3 regions of the Streptosporangium sp. DT93 genome follow, and region 3 is predicted to be linked to each of the others. Evidence: riboswitches for the same ligand, from Rfam matches in the RefSeq annotation. Region 3 holds a riboswitch; each other region holds the start of a gene.
The links. A riboswitch is a leader RNA that binds a small molecule or an ion and turns the genes downstream of it on or off. The one in region 3 is predicted to bind cobalamin.
Positions count from the first base shown of each region.

Region 1: it holds a riboswitch for cobalamin, as region 3 does, so the genes downstream of both, ACLQ2R_RS34195 (enoyl-CoA hydratase/isomerase family protein) here and cobN (cobaltochelatase subunit CobN) in region 3, are expected to answer to the same signal.
Region 2: it holds a riboswitch for cobalamin, as region 3 does, so the genes downstream of both, ACLQ2R_RS07145 (ribonucleoside-diphosphate reductase subunit alpha) here and cobN (cobaltochelatase subunit CobN) in region 3, are expected to answer to the same signal.

Region 1 is NZ_JBNCLF010000023.1:77,524-81,794, reverse strand. Features, by position in the region: gene ACLQ2R_RS34200 (helical backbone metal receptor) at 1-733, opposite strand, end outside; gene ACLQ2R_RS34195 (enoyl-CoA hydratase/isomerase family protein) at 781-1,857, opposite strand; cobalamin riboswitch at 1,883-2,047, opposite strand; gene metE (5-methyltetrahydropteroyltriglutamate--homocysteine S-methyltransferase) at 2,009-3,709, opposite strand; gene ACLQ2R_RS34185 (FecCD family ABC transporter permease) at 3,687-4,187, shown strand; gene ACLQ2R_RS34180 (ABC transporter ATP-binding protein) at 4,184-4,271, shown strand, end outside.
Region 2 is NZ_JBNCLF010000002.1:436,492-440,762, forward strand. Features, by position in the region: gene glmS (glutamine--fructose-6-phosphate transaminase (isomerizing)) at 1-2, shown strand, start outside; gene ACLQ2R_RS07140 (tripartite tricarboxylate transporter substrate-binding protein) at 100-1,212, shown strand; cobalamin riboswitch at 1,217-1,418, shown strand; gene ACLQ2R_RS07145 (ribonucleoside-diphosphate reductase subunit alpha) at 1,532-3,955, shown strand; gene ACLQ2R_RS07150 (ribonucleotide-diphosphate reductase subunit beta) at 4,010-4,271, shown strand, end outside.
Region 3 is NZ_JBNCLF010000014.1:141,005-145,275, reverse strand. Features, by position in the region: gene ACLQ2R_RS27230 (precorrin-2 C(20)-methyltransferase) at 1-1,006, opposite strand, end outside; gene ACLQ2R_RS27225 (precorrin-8X methylmutase) at 1,123-1,749, opposite strand; gene cobG (precorrin-3B synthase) at 1,746-3,080, opposite strand; cobalamin riboswitch at 3,073-3,245, shown strand; gene cobN (cobaltochelatase subunit CobN) at 3,367-4,271, shown strand, end outside.

The sequences.
Region 1 (4,271 bases), on a different contig from region 3:
GCAGGACGTCGGGCGCCTCGACCAGGGACGGGCCGTACCAGGTCAGGTGCCGGCCGCTGACCAGCGCGGCCGGTGTCCCGGGGAAGAATCCGGGGCCGTCCTCGGCGGTGAACCGGTAGGGCTCGTCGGGCAGGACCACGAGGTCGGCGCCCGCCGCCAGCAGCTCGGGCAGGGCGATCCCCGGATAGCGTTCGGGGTGGCCGGCGTAGAGGTTGCGGACACCGAGCTTGAGCAGGAGGTCACCGGCGAAGGTGTCGCGTCCCAGGACCATCCAGGGTTTGCGCCAGACGGGGATCACCGCCTTTCGTTCCGCGGTGACCGGGGGAGCGGCCCATGCCCGTTCGGCGGCGGCGAGCCAGTCCGGCTCGGGAAGGCCGCAGGCCAGCGTGAGCATCCGGCGCAGGGAGGCGAACGCCTCCGGCAGGGTGCGGACCCTGGTCACCCAGACCGCCACCCCGGCCGACCGCAGCGCCTCCAGGTCGGCCGGGCGGTTCTCCTCCTCGTTGGCCAGCACCAGGTCCGGCTCCAGGGCGACGATCGCGTTCAGGTCCGGGTTCTTGGTGCCGCCGATCCGCCGTACCGGCAACGGCGCGGGGTGGGTGCACCAGTCGGTCGCGCCGGCCAGCAGGTGCGGCGCGGTCGCGGCGAGCGACTCGGTGAGGGAGGGGACGAGGGACACCACGCGCCGGACGGCGCCGTGCGTCCCGGCGGGGGTGCCGAGGTCGTCGAGCATCGTCGAGGTCCTCCCTGGCCCCGGCCCCGGGCGCGGGGCCGGTGATCTCATCGGGTCCCTCCCGCCAGGCCGAGCTCGTTCTCGCCCAGGGGTGCGAAGAAGCGTTCCACCTCCCGCTCGCCCACCTCGGCCAGGGTGGGGGGCGACCAGCGCGGGGAGCGGTCCTTGTCGATCACCTGGGCGCGGATGCCCTCCACCAGGTCGGGACAGGTCAGGGCCCTGAGTGAGACGCGGTACTCCTGGTCGAGCACCTCCTCCAGGGAGGCGAGCTCCCGGGCGCGGCGCAGGGAGCGCAGGGTGACCTTCAGCGCCGTCGGCGACTTGCCGCCGATCCGCTCCGCGGCCTCCTCGGCCGCGCTCTCGCCGCTGTCCAGCAGCCGCTCCACGATCTCCTCCACCGTGTCGGCGGCGTAGCAGGCGTCGATCCACCCGCGCTGCCCGGCCAGCTCACCGGGGGGAACGGGGCGGGCGAAGGAGGCGACCGTCTCGGTCACCTCCCGCCGGGCCAGCTCGGCGGTGAACGCCTCCAGGTCCCGCGACGGCACGAAATGGTCGGCCAGCCCGCAGGCCACGGCGTCGCCCGCGCCGACGGAGGAGGCGGTGAGCGCCAGGTGGGTGCCCAGCTCGCCGGGCGCGCGCGACAGCAGGTAGGTGCCGCCGACGTCCGGGACGAAGCCGATGCCCGTCTCGGGCATGGCCAGGGTCGTGCGCTCGGTGACGATCCGCACGCCGCCGTGCGCGGAGACCCCGACACCGCCGCCCATGACGATGCCGTCCATCAGGGCGACGTACGGTTTGCCGTACCGGGCGATGCGGGCGTTGAGGTGGTACTCGTCCCGCCAGAAGGCCGCCGAGGCGCCGCCGCCCGCCCTGGCGTCGTGGTAGATGGAGCGGATGTCGCCTCCGGCGCACAGCCCGCGCTCGCCCGCGCCGCCGACGAGCACGGTGACGACGCTCTCGTCGTCGGCCCACTCCCGAAGGGCGGCGTCGATGCGGCGGACCATGTCGTGGGTCAGCGCGTTCAGGGCACGCGGCCGGTCGAGCAGGACGCGCCCGAGGCGGCCGACGACCACGGTCTCGACCCCGACGTCGGTTCCGGGTTCGCGGGCGCGTACCGATGCCATGCGTGTTCGCTCCATCCTCGTGGACAACACGGATCACCCCGCGGCCGGTGTCCTGACTCCCGGATCGACATGCGTCATCAGGCCTTCCCGGCTTTCGCCGGTGGCCGTCGATGTCGCACTTCCCGGTCACAGTGGCGGGACCGCGCTGGATTCACACCGGCTTCCCCGCGCCGCGGGCCTTGCCCACGAACATATAGTTGGACGTCCTAGTAAGTCCAGATCGGCACCCGATCATCGGGTCAGGGAAGAAGGGGCGAGGGCCCGGCGGGCGGACGTAGCGGCTGCCGTAGGACTGCACCCAGCCGTGCTCGGTGGCCACGTGGCCCTCCAGCCGCTCGGCGAAGTACTGGACCATGTCGTTGCGCTCGGGCTCGCCGTGGACCAGGACATCGAGGCCGGCCTCCTCCTGGAAGGCGAGGACGTCGCGGATCTCGGCGGCGATGCGCTCGTCGTAGGCGGCCTGGTCGATGCGGCCCGCGCGCAGGTCGGCGCGGGCTACCCGCAGTTCGTTCGTCTGCGGGAAGGAGCCGATCGTCGTGGTGGGCAGGAGCGGCAGCTTGAGCCGGGCGCGCTGGGCCGCGACCCGCTCGCCGTAGGGGGCGGCACGGCGGCTGTCGGCGCCGGTGACGTCCGCGCTCCGCTCGCGGACGGCCGGGTCGCGGGTCAGCGTCGACTCGGCGCGGGAGCGCAGGGCGGCCCTGTTGTCGTCGAGCAGATCGGCGACGGCGTCCGTCCCCAGGGTGAGGCCCCGGGCGAGAGTGACGATCTCGGCGCTCTTCTGGCGGGCGAAGGCGAGCCAGCGCCGGACCTCGGGGTCGAGGTTCGTCTCCAGTGTGGCGTCGTGGGGCACGTGCAGCAGGGAGCAGGAGGCCGCGACGTCCACGCGGCCGGCGAGTCCGCGCAGCGTCCCGAGCGTCGCCAGGGAGCGTTCGAGGTCGTTGATCCAGATGTTGCGCCCGTCCACGACGCCTGCCACCAGCCGCTTGCCGGGCAGGCCCCCGACGGCGGCCAGGTCCTCCAGGTTGGCCGCCGCGGAGCCGGTGAAGTCGAGCCCCAGGCCGTCGACGGGCGCGGCCGCCAGGACGGGAAGAGCCTCACCGAGCCGGTCGAAGTAGGCGGCGACCAGGATCTTCGGGCGCCGCGTCAGGCCGCCGAGCAGCCGGTAGGCGCGCGCCAGGGCCTCGAGGACCTCCCGCGGCCGATCCTGGACGAACGCAGGCTCGTCGAGCTGGACCCACTCGGCGCCCCCCTCCGACAGGGAGGCGAGGATCTCGGCGTAGACGGGCAGCAGCTCGTCCAGCAGCGAGAGCGGGTCGAAGTCCGCCGCGACGCCGGGGGCCGGCTTGGACAGCAGCAGGTAGGTGACCGGGCCGACCAGCACCGGCCGGGGCCTGTGGCCCCGCAGCAGCGCCTCGTTCAGCTCGCCGAGCTGCTTGCCGGGGTCGGCGGTGAACACGGTGTCAGGGCCGAGCTCGGGCACCAGGTAGTGGTAGTTGGTGTCGAACCATTTGGTCATCTCCAGCGGGGCGGCGTCCCGGGTGCCGCGTGCCATGGCGAAGTAGCCGTCCAGCGCGTCGGCCGCGACGGCGGCCCGGTGACGTCCGGGGACGGCGCCGACCATGACGGTGGTGTCCAGCACGTGGTCGTACAGCGAGAAGTCACCGCAGGGCACCTCGTCCAGGCCGGCGTCGGTCAGTTCGCGCCAGGTGGTGGCGCGCAGCCGGGCGGCGGTGTCGCGGAGCCCGGCGGCATCGACCCGGCCCGCCCAGTAGCCCTCGACGGCCTTCTTCAGTTCGCGGTCGGCTCCCTGTCGGGGGTAACCGTAGACGGTGGCGAGCGAACGCTCGGTCACGGAACTCTCCTTCGCGAGTCACGAAAGACACGTCCGGCGCTCGAGCGAGGACACGGCCGCAGCGCGGGCATGGCTCACCCGCGTGCTCGCCCAGCCCGCCCTCGAGGCCGTCGATGTCGCCGCGGGGGAGGAGACGGCCATCTCGCTCGGCGTGAACGTACACCGCCTGCGCCTGACCCTGTTCGTGCTGACCTCGCTGCTGGTCGGCGTGATGGTGGCCACCAGCGGCGCGATCGCGTTCGTCGGACTGATCGTGCCGCACGCCGCCCGCCTGCTGGCAGGCGCCGACCATCGCCGCGTGCTGCCGGTCACCGCCCTGCTCGGCGCGGTGTTCCTGCAGCTCGCGGACATCGCCGCCCGCACCGTCAACGCCCCGCAGGAACTGGCTCTCAGTATCGTCACCGCCCTGTTCGGCGTGCCGTGCTTTCTGTGGCTGCTGCGCCGCCGCTCGGCGGACCGGGCGGTGAACCTCACGTGAGGCTCGACGTGTGCGGCGTGTCCGTCGCCCTCGACGGCCACCCGATCGTGCACGAGGCCGACCTGTGGGTGGACGAGGGGGAGT
Region 2 (4,271 bases), on a different contig from region 3:
GAGAACCACCCGCCCGGCCGGTCACACCCCCCACTCCATGACAGAAAGTGATATCGACGTAACCTAGGGTATAGGAGGTTCCTGGGGGAAGGGGCGCTTATGCGCCGCAGGGGGTTTTTCGCGCTGGCGGCGGGGACCGCGCTGCTCGCGGGCTGCGCGGCCGGGGACGCGCCCGCGGGCACGGTGGTGGACCGGCTGTTCCTCCTCGAACCCGCGGCCGACGGCCACGGCTGGGACGGCATCGCGCGCCGGCTGGCCTCCGTCATGGTCCGCTCGGGGCTGGCCCGCACCGTCATGGCCGTCGACCGGCCCGGGGTGCTGGGGTCGGCCCCGCGTGACGCCTTCGTCGTCCCCGGCGTGCCCGACCTCGCCGGGGCCGCCGGCGATCCCGGTGACCCCGGCCACCTCGGCGGCCCGGAGGCGTCCGGCGCGCCGGACGCCTCCCGCGCCTCGTTCGCGCGCGAGGGCAGGCTGCTCGTCACCGCGATGCCCATGGTCGCCGCGGCGGAGATCGCCAACACCACCGCCGTGGTCGAGGCCGCCACCCCCCTCGCCCGGCTGGCCGGCGACTGGCTGGCCCTGGTCGTCCCGGCCGGCTCCCGGTTGCGCGCCTTCGAGGACTTCGCCGCCGCGCTGCACCGCGACCCGGCGAGGCTGACGGTCGGGGGCAGGCTGGAGGGCGGCTCCGACCACGTGCTCTACGGCATGATCGGGAAATGCCTCGGGGTGGACACCCGGCTGCTGGAGTACGCCGGGTACCTCGTCGCGGAGGACGCGGCCGAGGCGCTCCGGCTGGGCCGGGTGGCGGCCATGCTGGGGTCGGCCCGCGCGCTGCTGCCGGGGATCTCCGCGGGCCGCCTGCGTCCCCTGGCGGTCTCCTCGGGGGTCAGGATCGAGGGGATCGACGCGCCGACGCTGATGGAGCTCGACGTCCGGCTGGAGTACAGCGACTGGTGCGGGTTGCTCGGCCCCCGGGACATGAGCCCGGGGGACAGGCAGGCGGCCGTCGCCCTCTGTGAGAGGCTCGACGCCACGCCGCACTGGCGCGCCCTGTGCGCGGCGAACGGGTGGAGCCGGGTCTTCCTCGGCGGCGACGACTTCCGCAGGTGGCTGTCCACCGAGACCGGCCGGACCCGGGGCGTGCTTCACGAGCTCGGGCTTTTGACGTCCTCAGACACAACCTGTTGGGGTAGTTGCGTCAGGCGGCCCTAGATGTAGGATCCTGATCGTTGCTGGTTCGCCCCGCGAGGGGCGAGGCAAGAGGGAACCCCGGTGAGAGTCCGGGACTGCCCCGCAGCGGTGAACGGGAACGAAAGCCGTCATTGAGCACTGGGTGAGCCATGCCTGGGAAGCGACGGCCGGTAGGTGTGTGCGGTGCGCCCGTGAGTCCGAAGACCTGCCGGTGACGTTGTTGTCCAGGGCCTCGTGGGAGGGCTCGCGGAACGAGGCGATCCGGCGTGCCCGGAATCGCTCGCGGACGCGTGCCCCCGGCGGAGCCGCAGGGGGAAGTCCGAACGAGCGAGGGCATGACGTGACAGAGACCTTGGCGCGGACCGCAGCGCAGACCGGCGCGCGGGCGGGGAGCGGCGCGGACGGGGCCGGCGGGGCCGGCGGGGCCGGCGGGGCCGCAGCCCGCAGGCTGGCCATCGACGAGGCCGCCGCGGGAGTGATCACCGATCCGGAGAACTCCAGGATCGCCGCCGCGATGCTGGCCGGGCTGATCGCCGACGAGGCCGCCGAGCACGGCGTGCGGACCTTCTCCGACTCCGTCGCCGCCACCCACGAGGCCGGGCTCGTCCAGGACCGGCTCGCGGAGTTCGTGGCCGCGCACGCCGGCGCGCTGGACGCGCTGGTCGTGCCCGGGGCAGACGACCGGTTCGAGTACTTCGGGCTGCGTACCGTCTACGACCGCTACCTGCTGCGCCACCCGAGCACCCGCAAGGTGCTGGAGCGCCCGCAGCACTTCTTCCTGCGGGTGGCCTGCGGCCTGTCCGAGACCGTCGGGGAGGCCGCCGAGCTGTACGCGCTGATGGCCTCGCTGTCCTACCTGCCCAGCTCGCCCACGCTGTTCAACTCCGGCTCGCGCAGGCCCCAGCTCTCCTCGTGCTTCCTGCTCGACTCGCCCCGCGACGAGCTGGAGTCCATCTACGAGCGCTACACGCAGGTCGCCCGGCTGTCGAAGTACGCCGGGGGCATCGGGATCGCCTGGACCAGGGTCCGCTCGCGCGGCTCGCTCATCCGCGGCACCAACGGCCACTCCAACGGCATCGTGCCCTGGCTGCGCACGCTGGACTCCAGCGTCGCCGCCGTCAACCAGGGCGGCCGGCGCAAGGGCGCGGCCTGCGTCTACCTGGAGCCCTGGCACGCCGACATCGAGGAGTTCCTCGAACTGCGCGACAACACCGGCGAGGAGGCCCGGCGCACGCACAACCTCAACCTCGCCAACTGGATCCCCGACGAGTTCATGCGCCGGGTCGAGGCCGACGCGACGTGGTCGCTGTTCGACCCCAAGGACGTCCCGCACCTGACCGACCTGTACGGGGCGGCCTTCGACGAGGCGTACCGCGCCGCGGAGGCCGAGGGCCTGTCCGCCCGGCAGATCCCGGCCCGCGCCCTGTACGGGCGGATGATGCGCACGCTCGCCCAGACCGGCAACGGCTGGATGACCTTCAAGGACGCGGCCAACCGGACCTCCAACCAGACCGGCAGGCCGCGGAACGTCATCCACCTGTCCAACCTCTGCACCGAGATCCTGGAGGTGACCGGGGACGCGGAGACCGCGGTCTGCAACCTGGGCTCGATCAACCTCGCCGCGCACCTGTCCGCGCCCGGCGCGGCGGCCGCTGCGGGGGCCGCCGAGGGGACCGGCACGGCGACCGGGGCGGGGACCGGTACGGGAACCGGAGCGGGGACCGGCGAGGGGATCGACTGGGACCGCCTGCGCGCGACCGTCCGCACCGCCGTGCGCTTCCTGGACCGCACCATCGACCTGGGCTTCTACCCGACCCCCGAGGCCAGGAACGCCAACCTGAGGTGGCGGCCGATCGGGCTCGGCATGATGGGCCTGGCCGACGTCATGTTCGCGCTCCGGCTGCCGTTCGACTCGCCGGAGGCGCTGGAGCTGTCCACCCGGATCTCCGAGGAGATCGCGCTCGCCGCCTACGCGACCTCCTGCGACCTGGCCGCCGAGCGGGGCCGGCACCCCTCGTACGAGGAGACCAGGGCCGCGGGCGGGGTGCTGCACCCCGACCACTACGGTGCGGCCACGTCGGAGCGGTGGGCCCGGCTGCGGGAGCGGATCGCCGTGACCGGGCTGCGCAACTCGCTGATGATCGCGATCGCGCCCACCGCCACGATCGCCTCCATCGCCGGCTGCTACGAGTGCATCGAGCCGCAGGTGTCGTGCGTCTTCAAGCGCGAGACGCTCTCGGGGGAGTTCCTCCAGGTCAACCGCTACCTGGTCCGCGACCTTCAGGCCAGGGGCCTGTGGACCCCGGCGATCCGCGACGCCGTCAAGCGGGCCGACGGCTCGATCCAGGACATCCCCGAGATCCCGGACGACCTCAAGCCGCTCTACCGCACCGCCTGGGAGCTGCCGCAGAAGGCGCTGATCGACCTGGCCGCCGCGCGCACCCCCTACATCGACCAGTCGCAGTCGCTGAACCTCTTCATGGCCACGCCGACGATCGGCAAACTCTCCTCGATGTACGCCTACGCGTGGAAGTCGGGGATCAAGACCACCTACTACCTGCGCTCGCGCCCGGCCACCCGGATCGCGCAGGCCACCGTGGCGGCGCAGGTCCAGGCAACCCCGGACACGTCCCCGGCCGGGATCCCGTCGGGGACGGGGACGGGGACGGAGGCCGGGGCGCCGGGCACGACCGGGTTCGTCGCCGACGCCGGTGCCGTCGCCTGCTCGCTGGAGAACCCCGAGTACTGCGACGCCTGCCAGTAGAACGCCGATCGCTCTCTTCCCGTTCCACCTGTTTCATGAAAGGCACCGCTTCCGATGCTGCTCGACCCCGGCATGGATCTCACCCTGCGGCCGATGCGCTACCCGGAGTTCTACGAGCGCTACCGGGCGGCGATCCGCAACACCTGGACCGTCGAGGAGGTGGACCTCGCCTCCGACCTGGCCGACCTGGCGCGGATGACCCCCGAGGAACGCCACCTGATCAACCGCCTCGTGGCGTTCTTCGCCACCGGCGACTCGATCGTGGCCAACAACCTGGTCCTCAACCTCTACCAGCACCTCAACGCGCCCGAGGCGC
Region 3 (4,271 bases):
CGACGAGCTCGTCGACGGCGGCCAGCGCCTCCTGCGCCTCGGGGGTCAGCCAGGGCCGCCCGGCCGGGCCGAGCCCCACCACGACCACCTCGCCGCGCGACCGGTCCCCGCCCGTGGCGTGCCGGCCGACCGGCACACCGACCGGCGCCTCGACCGGCCCGCCGACCGGCACGGAGGCAGGCACGGAGGCAGGCACGGAGACCGTGACCGTGGTGCCGGGCGGAACGGAAGCCTGAGCGGTGGTGGCGGGGGAGCCGGTGGAAGCGGGGTGTGCCGCGTTGACCGGGCTGGGGATCAGGGCCAGCGAGAAGTACGGCACGCCGGCCGGATCGACCTCGGCGAGCGGTGCCATGCGCTGCTGCCCGGTGGTGGCGCGCTCGACGTACCACGCCTCGTCCAGACGCCCGGCCTCGGCGAGGGCGTCACGGACCTTGGTGAAGGTACGGCCGAGCTTCAGCACCGCCGCCGAGTCGGTGGCGGCGAGGCGTTCGGCGAGCACCTCGGCCGGGAGCGTTCCCGGCAGCACGGTCAGCACCTCGTCGCGCTCGACCAGCGGGCGTCCCAGCACGGCCGAGGCGCCGCTCACCGAGGTCACGCCCGGTACCACCTCGGTGACGTAGCGGTGCGACAGGCGCTTGTGCATGTGCATGTACGAGCCGTAGAAGAGCGGGTCGCCCTCGCACAGCACCACCACGTCGCGCCCGGCGTCCAGGTGGGCGGCGAGGCGCTCGGCGCAGTCGGCGTAGAAGTCGTCGATCGCCCCCTGGTAGCCGCCCGGGTGGTCGGTGGTCTCGGTGGTGAGCGGGTAGATGAGGGGTTCCTCGACCTGGCCCTCGCGCAGGTAGGGGACGGCCACCGAACGGGCGATGCTCCGGCCGTGGCGGGCGCTGTGGAAGGCGATCACGTCGGCCTCGCCGATCAGGCGGGCGGCCTTGACGGTCACCAGCTCGGGATCGCCCGGCCCCAGCCCCACGCCCCACAGCCGCCCGGTCGCGCGTACGGTCACGCCTGCGTGTGCGCCGGCGCTCACGGTGTGGCCCGCGCCGTCGCCAGCGGTGCCGCTCGTGGTGTCGTTCACGGTGTGGCCCGCGTTGTCGCCCATGGTGTCGCCCACGTCGTCGTTCACTCTTCCTCGCTCGCGATCGCGTTGACCGCGGCGGCGGTCATCGCGCTTCCACCCCGGCGCCCGTCCACGACCAGGTACTCCAGGTTCGACGGGTGCTCGGCGAGGGCCTGCTTGGACTCGGCGGCGCCGATGAAGCCGACCGGGACGCCCAGCACGGCGGCCGGACGCCCGGCTCCCTGTTCGACCATCTCCAGCAGCCGGAACAGCGCGGTGGGCGCGTTGCCGATCGCGACCACCGATCCCTGGAGCCGGTCGCGCCACAGCTCCAGGGCGGCGGCACTGCGGGTGGTGCCCAGTTCCTCGGCCAGGGCCGGGACCCGGGGGTCGCCGAGCGTGCAGATCACCTCGTTGCCGGCGGGCAGGCGGCGCCGGGTCACCCCGGAGGCGACCATCATGGCGTCGCAGAGCACCGGGGCGCCCGCGAGGAGCGCCTCGCGGGCCGCCGGCACCACCCCGGCCGACCAGCGCAGGTCGTTCACCAGGTCGACCATCCCGCAGGCGTGGATCATGCGGACCGCCACCCGGGCGACGTCCGGGGGCAGCGCGCCCAGGTCGGCCTCGGCGCGGATGGTGGCGAAGGAGCGGCGGTAGATCTCCGCGCCGTCGCGGACGTAGTCGATCACAGTTCCCCTCTGGCGGCCGTCACCGCGGCCGCGGTCTCCTCGATGCCGGAGCAGGTCAGGCCGGTGCCGTCAAGCTCCAGGTGGTAGCCGTGGCCGGTGGCGACCACGTCGGCGACCCGCCCCCTGGGACGGCCGCAGCGTCTGGCGCAGCCCGCCCAGTGCACGGGGAGCGTATCGGTGCCGTACGGGCGCCGGGAGGGCGGGGCCAGGGCGACGACGGCGGTCGCGTCGGCCCGCACGTCGGCCAGGGATTTGGCGCAGCCGGGACGGCCCGCGCAGGCCGTGACGCCGATCCACGGCGAGGCGGGGTCGACGACCAGACCGGCGGCCCGCAGCCGGCCGGCCGCGTCCGCGGCCTCGGCGGGGGCCAGGCGGGGCAGGACCGCGCCGCGCCAGGGGGTCAGGCGGATCTCCCCGCCGGAGGCGAGGCCGGCGAGCAGCCGCGCCTGGTCGGAGGTCAGCCGCCCCAGGGGCACGGCCACCCCGAGCGCGACGCGCGCGGAGTCTCCGACGAGTCCCACCGGTCCGAGCGCCACGGGTCGCGGTCGTACCGGCTCGAAGGGCGTCACCCGCGCGGTGAGGGCGGTCAGCACGCGATCGGCGACCAGGACGGGACCGTCGGGGAGCTCGGAGATCCGCCAGGCGGTGACGTCCCGGGCGGCCAGCTCGTCGAGGAACGCCTCGGCGGCGGCCAGCAGGGCGGTCACGGCCGTATCCGCCCCGACGCGCAGGCCGGTGTCGGTCCCGGCGAGAAGCAGCGCGACCCGGTCGGGAGCGACGAACACGACCGTGGCGTCCGCGCCCAGCCCGGCGACGTCACCGCGCCCGTCGTCGAGGGCGAACATGAACCGGCCGGGAAGGGCGGCGAGCGCGGGCCGGGCGCACAACCGCCGGTCCAGCTCGCCGATCAGCGGCGTGACGTCGGCGATCCCCCCGCCGCCGGGACCGTCCAGGCCGGTCAGCGGGGAGGCCAGGATGTTGCGGATCCGCTCGTGGGTGGTCGAGGGCAGCAGGCCCGCCCGCGCCATCCGCGCGGCGAATCCGTGCTCCTCGTCCGGGGCGAGACCCCGGACCTGCACGTTGGCCCGGGAGGTGAGTTCGAGGGCCCCGTCACCGTGGAGGCGGGCCGCCTCGGCGAGTTCCCGGAGCCGGTCGGGGGTCAGGCGGCCTCCGGGCACGCGGACACGGGCCAGGCCGCCGTCGGCGGCGGCATGGACCTGAAGTGCGCCGGGACACGCGTCAGGCCGGGATCGTCCATGAAAGTCGGCAATGTCCACGCACGGGATGCTAATACCAGTTTCTTGCGGAGAGCCGGACTGCCGTAGTGTCATCGGTGGCGATGGCGTTGGGAGGAAGCCGGTGAGAATCCGGCGCGGTCCCGCCACTGTGACCGGGGAGCGAACCTCAACCGGGCCACTGCCCGGCGACGGGCGGGAAGGCCGGGGCGAGCACCGATCCGGGAGCCAGGAGACTCCAGCCGTCGCGGCCGACGACGACCCGGGGCGAGGACCCCGAGGGAGGATGCTCCGTGCGCTTTTCGCCGTTCCCCCACCGCGGTGCGACACCGCTTTCGCCGTTCCCCCACCGCGGTGCGACACCGCCGATGGAGTGTGCCGCGTGATCCTGCTGCTCTCCACCTCCGACACCGACCTGCTGAGCGCCCGCGCGAGCGGCGCCGACTACCGTCTGGGAAACCCCGCCCGCCTGGGCGTCGACGACCTGCCACCGCTGCTGGAGGGCGCCGAGGTGGTCGTGGTACGCCTGCTCGGCGGGCGCCGCGCCTGGGAGGAGGGACTGGACGCCCTCCTCGCCGGGCCCCGGCCCGTCGTCGTGCTCGGCGGCGAGCAGGCACCGGACGCCGAGCTGATGGAACTGTCCACCGTGCCCGGCGGGGTCTGCGCCGAGACGCACGCCTACCTCGCGCACGGCGGCCCGGCCAACCTGACCGAGCTGCACCGGTTCCTGTCCGACACGCTGCTGCTCACCGGCCACGGCTTCGCCGCCCCCGCCCCCACCCCGACCTGGGGGACGCTGGAGCGCGAGGCGCGCGACCAGGACGGGCAGGACGGGCAGGACGGGCAGGACGGGCCGGTCGTCGGCGTGCTCTACTACCGCGCCCACCACGTGTCCGGCAACACCGCCTTCGTCGAGGCGCTCTGCCTGGCGATCGAGCGGGCCGGGGCGCGGGCGCTGCCGCTGTACTGCGCGTCCCTGCGCACGGCCGAGCCCGGCCTGGTGGAGGCGCTGCGCACGGTGGACGCCCTGGTGGTCACCGTCCTGGCAGCGGGCGGCACCCGGCCGGCGACCGCGTCGGCCGGCGGGGACGACGAGGCGTGGGACGTCGGCGCGCTGGCCGAGCTGGACGTGCCGATCCTGCAGGGACTGTGCCTGACGAGCAGCCGCGCCTCCTGGGAGGAGAACGACGACGGCCTGTCCCCGCTGGACGCCGCCACCCAGGTCGCCATCCCCGAGTTCGACGGGCGCATCATCACGGTGCCGTTCTCGTTCAAGGAGATCGACGA